2 regions of the Cytobacillus kochii genome follow, and region 1 is predicted to be linked to the other one. Evidence: riboswitches for the same ligand, from Rfam matches in the RefSeq annotation. Region 1 holds a riboswitch; the other holds the start of a gene.
What was found. A riboswitch is a leader RNA that binds a small molecule or an ion and turns the genes downstream of it on or off. The one in region 1 is predicted to bind S-adenosylmethionine.
Positions count from the first base shown of each region.

Region 2: linked by a shared signal. The riboswitch ahead of metK (methionine adenosyltransferase) and the one ahead of LG276_RS19630 (iron-containing alcohol dehydrogenase family protein) in region 1 are both predicted to bind S-adenosylmethionine.

Region 1 covers NZ_CP085254.1:3,827,601-3,832,903, forward strand. Annotated here, with positions in the region: gene LG276_RS19615 (hypothetical protein) at 1-995, opposite strand, end outside; gene LG276_RS19620 (GNAT family N-acetyltransferase) at 1,115-1,654, opposite strand; gene LG276_RS19625 (hypothetical protein) at 1,867-2,442, shown strand; SAM riboswitch class I at 2,522-2,637, shown strand; gene LG276_RS19630 (iron-containing alcohol dehydrogenase family protein) at 2,729-3,844, shown strand; gene LG276_RS19635 (MetQ/NlpA family ABC transporter substrate-binding protein) at 3,841-4,662, shown strand; gene LG276_RS19640 (methionine ABC transporter ATP-binding protein) at 4,702-5,303, shown strand, end outside.
Region 2 covers NZ_CP085254.1:3,578,239-3,583,541, forward strand. Annotated here, with positions in the region: gene asnB (asparagine synthase (glutamine-hydrolyzing)) at 1-1,403, opposite strand, end outside; gene metK (methionine adenosyltransferase) at 1,974-3,173, opposite strand; SAM riboswitch class I at 3,474-3,598, opposite strand; gene pckA (phosphoenolpyruvate carboxykinase (ATP)) at 3,986-5,303, shown strand, end outside.

The DNA.
Region 1 (5,303 bases):
TCACAAACTGCTTGTAACACTGATGTAGCAGTTAAAAGCGCCACTTTCGAATTAACAGGTCTAGAAGCAAACGTTTCAGAATCATCTAAGCCCATTAATTTAAGCAGTCTTCCATCCGCATTGAATACAAATTTTATCGCACCAGGGATGTCTAATTCATCATCTAATAAATCTTCCTCACTCACCCGTAAGGATTCTTTAGGTAACTTACTCCACACCTCTAGTCTACCACTTTTCTTTTTTGCTTCAGCTACAAGCATATGGTCTTCCGTCATTCCCGCCAAAGTATAAATATCTATAAATTCGGCTAAATGGGGTAAGGATGTCACCAGCGTTTTGCCTACACCAAACGAATCCGAGGTAAGCACCCCCCCATTTGTGTGAACACCAAGAATAAAATCCTCCAACTGATAAACATAGTGATACTCATCATCACCATTAACAAATATGTCTTTATCATACTTTGCAATAACAGGTAGAATCCTTAAATGATTTAAATAAATCCGCTTTGCTTCTTCATTCGTAATCAGTGTTTTTGGATAGACAAGTTCAAAATCCATGCTTTCTCTTTCGACTGCACTTAAAACCCCATTACTAAGCATTGTAAAACTAATTCCAGAATGAGGGAGTTCCTTATTCAATCGCTCATCTTTGCGATTATATAAAATCATATGATATTCACCTAAGTCAATATATGCTGACAAATATAACCCATGTCTGAAAGTCGAATCATAGAACCTTTCTATAAAATGCTCTGCTTGCATGATCATATCAAACTTACTCATTTCCCCTGGAATTTCATCTAGTTCATCCGTATAAATGAAAAACTCTGCCACACCTAATTCATCCATACGAACCGAGCCAATTGACTCTCCCCAATCTTCCAACAGGATATCATACACATTTTCTTCAAATTCCATCTGCTCCATAACTAAATCATCTGGGTTGATTCCTTTAAAATAGGTTTTTAGTTGTTCCATTATTAAGTGATTCAAAGCAGCTGTTCTCCTTTAGTTATGATTTAATTAACGTGCAGGAAGTGAAATTTTAACATTAGATCGTTTCTATTTAAAGGTTCTCTTTAATTCTTCCCATAATAATGACATCTATAAAATTAGAAAAGCGCAGGGCGCCCGCTTATCGGTGACAAGCATAAGACGAGCCGGCAGAAAGGTTGTTTTTTAACCTTTTTGACGGATTGGCTTATGACCTCGAGCCGATGGCGTCCGGAGCTAGACAAAGCCTCGTTAAACATTTCATATAACGCCAACGCCCTTATATTATCTGCACATACATCTAACTCTAATCTGATGAGCCCTAACTCTTCATCGGCAAGCTTTACTATTCGCTCAAGAAGCGTCTTACCAATCCCTCTTCCTTGTACTTCTTCATTAATAGAGATGGACACATTACCGCTATATCTCAACTTTCCACTTCTCTCTTCTAAGGAAGCTACCCCTCGAACATGACCGTTATATTCTGCAACAAATACATGGTCTTCTTTTGTAAGTCCTTCAATATAATCTTCAATATCTTTTAATCTCCCCGATGATAAGGCCATTGTCTGTTGAACTATAGAATCTTGCCTATGCATTTCATGAATATCTCTTGCATCATTTATATGTATCGGTCTAATCTTTATTTCTTCCCCCATATAAAAACTCCTTTTTTTTTGTCAAACTGTTCTGAATGAAAACTTATAAACTAAGACTACCACTTTTTTTAGTTTGAAAAATATTGCTTTACCTATTTACGAATGAACAGTATAAAAAGTTTCTTACCATTGCACTGACATAATCACTACGATACAAAATATATATGAAAGGAGGCATCGAGATATTTTATGAGCATCCAAAGGAGGGTAATTTGAATATGCTTGCTTTGTTCAGTCTTTTTTTAGTTGTCGGCTACAGTTTCTTTTTCTTTATTAGTGCCGTTAGAAAAAACAAAGAAATAGCTACCCAATATTCTAAATGTATTCCCATGGTGGTTGGTATGACGAGTAGCTTAACAATCGGTTTGATTATATCTGTGTGGTTACCAGAAATGGCTAAAGCAACTGTATTATCTATTCTCATTAGCGCTGTCATTGCCATTTTTATAGGACTACCGTTTAAAACAAACGGACTCGTTGAAGCTCAAGCGTCAAGTCTCATGGGAAGTATGATGGGGGCAATGCTAGGTATTATGTTAGTACCCAGTGAAGTTACATTTATGATCATTAGCATGGATCTGATTTATTTAATTAGTATTTTTGCCATGATGCTTCTCATGCACAAAAAACATTCATTAAAGGAAGCATTGAAAAATCGACCTGTGCCCTTCTATCTAACATTCTTATTAAGCATGGCCATTATCTGCGCATCGGGAATTCATCAAGAAGCCAAGAACTCAATTCATCCGATTGAAGAAAACACCCCACAAGTAGAACACCATCACTAGTTTAAAGATTAATTTCAATTATGTTATTGACTTTTCATGTAATAGATAATATTATGAATATAATTTAATAAAGCATTTTCTCTTATAAAGAGCGGCTGAGGGACTGGCCCTGCGACGCCCGGCAACCATTCATATACCCATATGAACAGGTGCTAAATCCTGCAAAATACTATTTGGTATTTTGATATATGAGAGAGGTTACTACTATTCTAGTATATTTATGCCTCTCATGATGAGAGGCATTTTTGTTTTTATAATTACATCAAAAGAGAAACGAGGAGAAGAAATGACTGCAACAATCGTAAAAGGGGCTCCAGGATATTATTTATTAGGTTCAGGCATTCTAACAGAACTCCCCGACCTACTTAAAGATATTTCTGTTTCCAAATACCATATAATAACCGGTAAAAAAGCTTGGCAAGCCGTGCAGCCCTACTTGCCGAAGGAAGTAATAGATAACAACATTCACCTTCATTACATAGAAGGTCACACTACCTTAAAAAAGGTCCATGACATCCAAGAAATATTAACAAATGATGGTGCTAATGGCGTAATTGGTATTGGTGGTGGGACAGCATTAGATATAACAAAAGCAGTTGCGATTGAAGCATCTGTTCAATCCATTCTTATACCGACAATCGCAGCTACCTGTGCCGCTTGGACACCATTAAGTGTTTTTTATAATGAAGAAGGCAGCTTTACTCATTATACCGAGTTTCCTATTGCGACAACCCTCGTATTGATTGAACCTAAAATTATTGCTAATGCGCCTATAACTTATTTAAAAGCAGGAATTGGGGATACATTAGCCAAATTTTATGAAGCTGAAGCTCTAATTGAAAGTCTTTACCATGAAGAAACACTACCTGTACCTAAACAAGTTTCGCAATTTTCAGCCAAAATTTGCCGAGATACATTGCTTAATGATGGTGAAGCCGCACTACAATCAGTAGCCAAAAACGAAACCTCACCAGCACTTATTCGAGTGATTGAAACGATTATCATGACTGGGGGCATGGTCGGTGGATTCGGCGAAAAGGCAGGACGAATCGCTGGTGCCCATTCGCTTCACAATGGACTAACCGTAGCGAATGCAGCCAAAGATTTCCTTCATGGGGAATTAGTCGCTTACGGGATTCTTGGTCAATTGGCCATTGAAGAAAAATGGACGGAAGTTGATTACCTTCTCCCGTTTTATGAGAGCTGGCAATTGCCAAGTAGTCTCTCTACTCTAAATATAGATGTGAATGACGAGCAATTAATGAAAACAATTGTGAAAAAGGCGATACTTCCAACTGAATCGATTCACTTTATGAAAAACGAGATAAGTGAACAATCTGTTTTACAAGCACTTCGATTATTAGAAAAACAAAATGAACAAAAAGGAGTTCAAACATCATGAAAAAATGGTTATTAACTGGAACATTCTTATTATCTTTAACAGGCTTAGCTGCATGTGGTAGTGATGAAGCCAGCAACTCTACAGAAGGGTTATATGACGATGAAGAATTAGTCATTGGTGTCACTGCAGGTCCACATGAGCAAATCTTAGAAAAAGTAATTGAATTAGCTAAAGAAGAAGATATCAATATTAAACCACAAGTATTTACTGATTATGTGATGCCAAATGTTGCATTAGCTGAAAAAGAGATTGACTTAAACATTTTTCAAACAGAGCCTTATTTTAATGCATTTAAAGAAGATAGAAATTTAGATTTAGTTAAATCTTTTGATACCGTGTCATTCCCGATGGGCATCTATGCACTCAATGTAAAAGATGTAGCTGAATTAAAAGACGGCGCAAAAATCGGTCTTCCGAGTGACCCAACAAATAGTGGCCGAGCTCTATTACTATTTGAAAAAGCTGGATTAATCGAATTAGATCCTGAAACAGGTATTAATTCAACTGTTCGTGATATTGAAAAAAACAATGGTAACTATGAATTTATTGAACTTGACTCTGCTCAAATCGCTCGTCAGCTAGAAGAGCTTGACGCTGCAGCTATTAACACGAACTTTGCGATTGAAGCTGGTTTTGTTCCTTCTAAAGACGCTATCTTTATCGAGCCTAAAGATTCACCTTACGTAAACCACGCTGCTGTCCGTACGGAGAATAAAGATGATGAAATTCTTGAAAAATTAGCTGATATCTACCGCAGTGAAGAAATTGAAAAGTTTGTTGAAGAGGAATTTGACGGATCAGTTATCGTCTCTTGGTAAAATGATTAAAAATGAGCGTTACGGAGGGAGCATCAAATCATGATAGAGCTTAAGAATATAACCAAAACCTTTACAGGAAAACAAGGAAGCATCCATGCATTAAAGGATGTCTCACTATCAGTGAATCAAGGCGAAATCTACGGGGTTATCGGATACAGCGGCGCTGGTAAAAGTACATTAATTCGCTGTGTGAACTTACTTGAAAAACCTGATAGTGGTTCTGTAAAAGTTAATGGGGTGGATTTAACCACGCTAACACCAGGAAAACTCCGTGAAGCAAGAAGTCATATCGGCATGATTTTTCAAGGGTTTAACTTATTAAAAACAGCAACAGTTTATGATAATATTGCTATCCCTCTTAAACTAACAGGATTAGATAAGAAAGAAGTAAAGAGCCGCGTTAATAAATATTTAGAGATTGTCGGTTTAAGTGAAAAACAAAATGCTTATCCAGCTGAGTTATCTGGTGGCCAAAAGCAAAGGGTTGCTATTGCACGTGCATTATCGCATGAACCAGAAGTATTACTCAGCGATGAAGCAACAAGCGCCTTAGATCCAGATACAACAGAGGCAATTCTTGATTTGCTCTTAAAAATCAATAAAGAATTAGGAATTACGATTCTCCTTATTACACATGAGAT
Region 2 (5,303 bases), 250 kb from region 1:
TGCATTTGATTAACCGCATCATAGGCTGCACTTTCTGCATATAATGGACGGGTAATATCTTTAAAATCATTCTTCTCATTATAAACCTGCAATAATTCTCTTTTTTCATGTTCTAAGAACATTTTCGCATTGCCAATGTAGCGTTCTTCCATTGGCGTCGTTCCTCGTTCAATAAAGCTCTTACCCCTCATCCCCTCTGGCATGATTCGAGAAAGGGTACGCAATAACTTTCTTCCTGCTGAAGGCATTTTATTAAAAATTTCTAAGTCCTGTGGTTCACGATAAATATTATATCCACCAAACAATTCATCAGCACCTTCGCCTGATAATACCACCGTTACATGTTTTCTTGCTTCCCTTGCGACAAAGTAAAGTGGAACGCAAGCAGGGTCCGCTAATGGATCATCCGTGTGCCACATAATTTTAGGTACTTCTTGCATATATTCTTCTGGAGAGATGATATAGCTTATATTTTCAACACCTAGTTTTTCGGCTGTTTCTTTAGCCACATCCACTTCACTAAAACCGTCTCTTTCAAAACCTACTGAAAACGTTTTAATATTGGGGTGAAACTGTTTTGCTATGGATGCAATAATAGAAGAATCAATCCCGCCCGATAAAAACGAACCTACAGGTACATCACTGCGCATATGCATTTTAACTGAGTCAGTTAAAACATCTTGAATCTCTTTAATAAACTGAGATTCTTCTTTTTGTACAGGTTGGAAATGTGCTTTCCAATAACGCTGGATATGCATTGAGCCACCGATTTTCTTCTTGAAATAATGACCTGGCTCAAGTTTCTTTATACCCACTGACATAGTCATCGGTTCAGGTACAAATTGATATGTCATATAATACTGCAAAGCATCATAATTAATGACATCGTTTTTCAATGCCAGCAGAATACTTTTCTTTTCAGAGGCAAAATAAGTTGTCTCACCATCTTCAAAATAATAGAATGGTTTGATTCCAAAAGGGTCTCTCGCTCCAAAAACTTCTTGTTTTTCTTTATCCCAAATAACGAAGGAAAACATACCTCTCAGTTTTTCTGCCGCCTTCTCTTTGTAATAACTGTATAAAGCAATAATCACTTCAGTATCCGAATTAGTTTCAAAAGTTAGTCCTTTATTGATTAATTCCTCACGTAGTTCAACATAGTTATAAACTTCTCCATTGAAAATAATCCAATATTTACCATTATCATAAGTGAGTGGTTGATGACCACTTTCAATGTCTATAATACTTAATCGACGGAAACCAAATTGGATATGGTCTGCACGATAATATCCTGAATCATCTGGTCCACGATGAGTAATAATGTTATTCATATTCTCAAATTGTTTATCTGCTTCTTGTACTTTTTGTGCTTGATCATGTATACAACCAATAAAACCACACATTATGTACGTCACCTACTTTTTATTTCATCTAGTTTGTATTTTTTCCCATACCTTGTATAGACGATAAGTTATTTTAAAAAGTTTCACCTTTCGAAAAAAAAAATGGAATGATTTATGCTAGGCAGTATGTTCATGTTTTCTTCTTCATATACTTAAGGTTGTTTATTCCTTACCCACAATTTAAGACGAAAAGATGACATTCATTTTAAATTTTTATGAAATCGTTTTCTTAAGGATTTCTGTAAAATATCGGTAGTCTAAAATATTATATTTATTTTGCTAATGTAATATCTAAAAAAACGACTATTGCTCTACTATCTTCGGTCCTTTTCACTTCTGATATACGAGCGAATCACTTTTGCGCCGCTATCTTTGGTCTTTTCACTTCTGATATACGAGCTAATCGCTTTTGCGCCGCCGCTATCTTTGACCATTCCACTTCTTGATATTCGAGCTAATCGCTTCGCCTCAATTGTAGGTCTATTAAAATTTAATGATAGCCCCTTTCCCACATAAAAAAACTGTAGAAAACTCATTAAAGGAGTTTTCTACAGCCATAACTTTTCTAATTTATTTTAAAGCTTCCTTACGCAATTCTTCCGCTTTATCTGTGCGCTCCCAAGGTAAATCAATATCTGTACGGCCAAAATGTCCATAAGCAGCTGTTTGCTTGTATATCGGACGGCGCAAATCAAGCATTTTGATAATGCCAGCAGGACGGAGGTCAAAATTGTTTCTAACAACTTCAACTAAAACATCCTCAGATACTGCTCCAGTTCCAAATGTATCAATACTGATGGATACCGGCTGAGCAACACCAATTGCATATGCTAATTGTACTTCTGCTTTGTCAGCTAGTCCAGCAGCAACAATATTCTTTGCTACATAGCGAGCTGCATAAGCAGCTGAACGGTCAACTTTCGTTGCATCCTTACCAGAGAATGCACCACCACCGTGACGTGCATAACCGCCGTATGTGTCAACGATAATTTTTCTACCAGTTAAGCCCGCATCACCTTGAGGTCCACCAATAACGAAACGACCTGTTGGGTTAATGAAGTATTTTGTGTTTTCATCAATTAATTCAGTAGGAACAACTGGGTTAATTACATGCTCTTTTAAATTGCGTTGAATTTGCTCTAAACTGATTTCTGGATGGTGCTGCGTAGAGATAACAATTGTATCAATACGTACAGGTTTGTTGTTTTCATCATATTCTACTGTTACTTGTGTTTTACCATCTGGGCGAAGGTAAGGTAAGATTTCCTCTTTTCTTACTTCAGCTAAACGGCGAGAAAGTTTATGCGCTAATGAAATAGGTAATGGCATAAGCTCTTTTGTTTCATTACATGCAAAGCCAAACATTAAACCTTGATCTCCAGCACCAATGGCTTCAATTTCTGCATCAGTCATCTGTCCTTCACGCGCTTCTAATGCTTGGTCTACACCCATAGCAATATCTGCTGACTGCTCATCAATAGAAGTTAATACAGCACATGTTTCAGAGTCAAAGCCATATTTTGCACGTGTATAACCAATTTCCTTAATGGTTTCACGAACGATTTTTGGAATATCTACATATGTGGATGTAGTGATTTCTCCTGCAACCAATACAAGACCTGTAGTAACAGACGTTTCCGCAGCAACCCTCGCATTTGGGTCCTGTGATAAAATAGCATCTAATATTGCATCAGATATTTGGTCACTGATCTTATCCGGATGACCTTCAGTTACTGATTCAGAAGTAAACAATCTACGTTTTGTTGACATCTGACTTCCTCCTTATTTATCGAATCAATAAGACTTTATTATAGTCTTTATTTTTGATACGGAACTCATTCCCTTATTTGAATCTTCATTATTTATGGGCCAATGTTTATCTCATACCCTTAATAACCTATGCGCTAACTTGGAATATTGAGAATAAAATGGTTGGTCTTTTTCCCATACATAAATAGTACATTCCAAAAGCCGCTCCTCGTATTCGCCAACATCATGTTAAAAAGCATGAAAAAAAACCTCTTCTCTGATTTAGTGAAAAGGTTGAAGCAAAATGATTCGCGCCTTTCACTCTTATCGTTCAAGGATAGTAGTAATAAATCCTTGCATCAGGTTAGCACCTTTGCTCATGAAAATGTAGTTGGCAGGTTGCTGGGTTTCATAGGGCCTGTCCCTCCACCAGCTCGGGATAAGAGAGTATCCGTTCAAGGATTCATCATAACTTACACATGGAATATAGTCAAATGTTTTTCATTAACAATTCCATGTAAAAATTGTCATATACGACTCTATAAACTTTAGTTTTGATAACGGATAATTTTAGTTAAGATCATACCGTTCTTTTTCCTTAATATATATAAAAATTACAACAAATTTGCTGATTATCCTTTTTAAATTTGCAAAAGCTATTTATAATGAATACTGCCTGTATTTGTGACAATTTCATTAATTATATAAAAATGATTTATATAGTATAGACTGAATGAATAAATGTGTTATACTATTTTTGAAGAAATAATCACAAATAGCGACTGAGATGCATATCTCTTAAATAATATTATATAAAGGAAGGTATTCATCAGATGAATTCTGTATCGATAACTGAGTTAAATGATTTACTAAAAGGCGAAAACATCCAAGTTCAATTATCTGTTCCGCAACTAGTTGAAAAAGTATTAAACAGAAACGAAGGTGTTCTTACATCTACTGGTGCAATTCGCGCGACAACAGGTAAGTATACAGGTCGTTCACCTAAAGACAAATATACTGTTGAAGAAGCAAGCTCTAAAGATAAAATTGACTGGGGAAGTGTGAACCAACCAATTTCTGAAGCAGTCTTCAATAACTTATACAACAAGGTGATTGCTTTCTTAAAAGAGAAAGAAGAAGTTTTCGTATTCAAAGGATTTGCTGGTGCGGATAAAAAACACCGTATGCCAATCCAAGTAATTAATGAATATGCTTGGCATAACCTTTTTGCACACCAATTATTTATTCGTCCTACAGAAGAAGATTTATTAGATCACGAATCTGAATTTACAGTTATTTCAGCACCTAATTTCAAAGCAGACCCAGCAGTTGACGGTACAGCTTCAGAAACTTTTATTATCGTTTCATTTGAACGCCGTATTGTACTTATTGGTGGTACTGAGTATGCTGGTGAGATGAAAAAATCTATTTTCTCTGTTATGAACTACATGCTTCCTGAAAATGGGATTCTCCCTATGCACTGTTCAGCCAATGTTGGCCGCGAAGGTGATGTTGCTTTATTCTTTGGCCTTTCCGGAACTGGTAAAACAACATTATCAGCTGATCCAAACCGTCGTTTAATCGGTGATGATGAGCATGGCTGGTCTCCAAATGGAGTATTCAACATTGAAGGTGGTTGCTATGCGAAGTGTATCGACCTTACACGTGAAAAAGAACCACAAATTTTCGATGCCATCCGTTTTGGCGCAGTACTTGAGAATGTTGTTTTAGACAAAGAAACACGCGTAGCAGATTATGCGGACAATACGCTAACAGAAAACACGCGTGCGGCTTACCAATTACAAGCAATTGACAATATTGTTGACCCAAGTATTGCAGGTCACCCGAACACTATCATCTTCTTAACAGCTGATGCTTCTGGTGTATTACCTCCAATCTCTAAATTGAATAAAGAACAAGCAATGTATCACTTCCTAAGTGGATACACTTCTAAGCTGGCTGGTACTGAGCGTGGTATTACTTCACCACAAGCGACTTTCTCCACTTGTTTTGGATCACCATTCTTACCATTACCAGCTCAACAATATGCAGAAATGCTTGGTAAAAAAATTGACGAGCATAACGCGAAAGTATTCCTAGTAAACACTGGTTGGACTGGTGGCGAATATGGTGTAGGCAGCCGTATGAAGC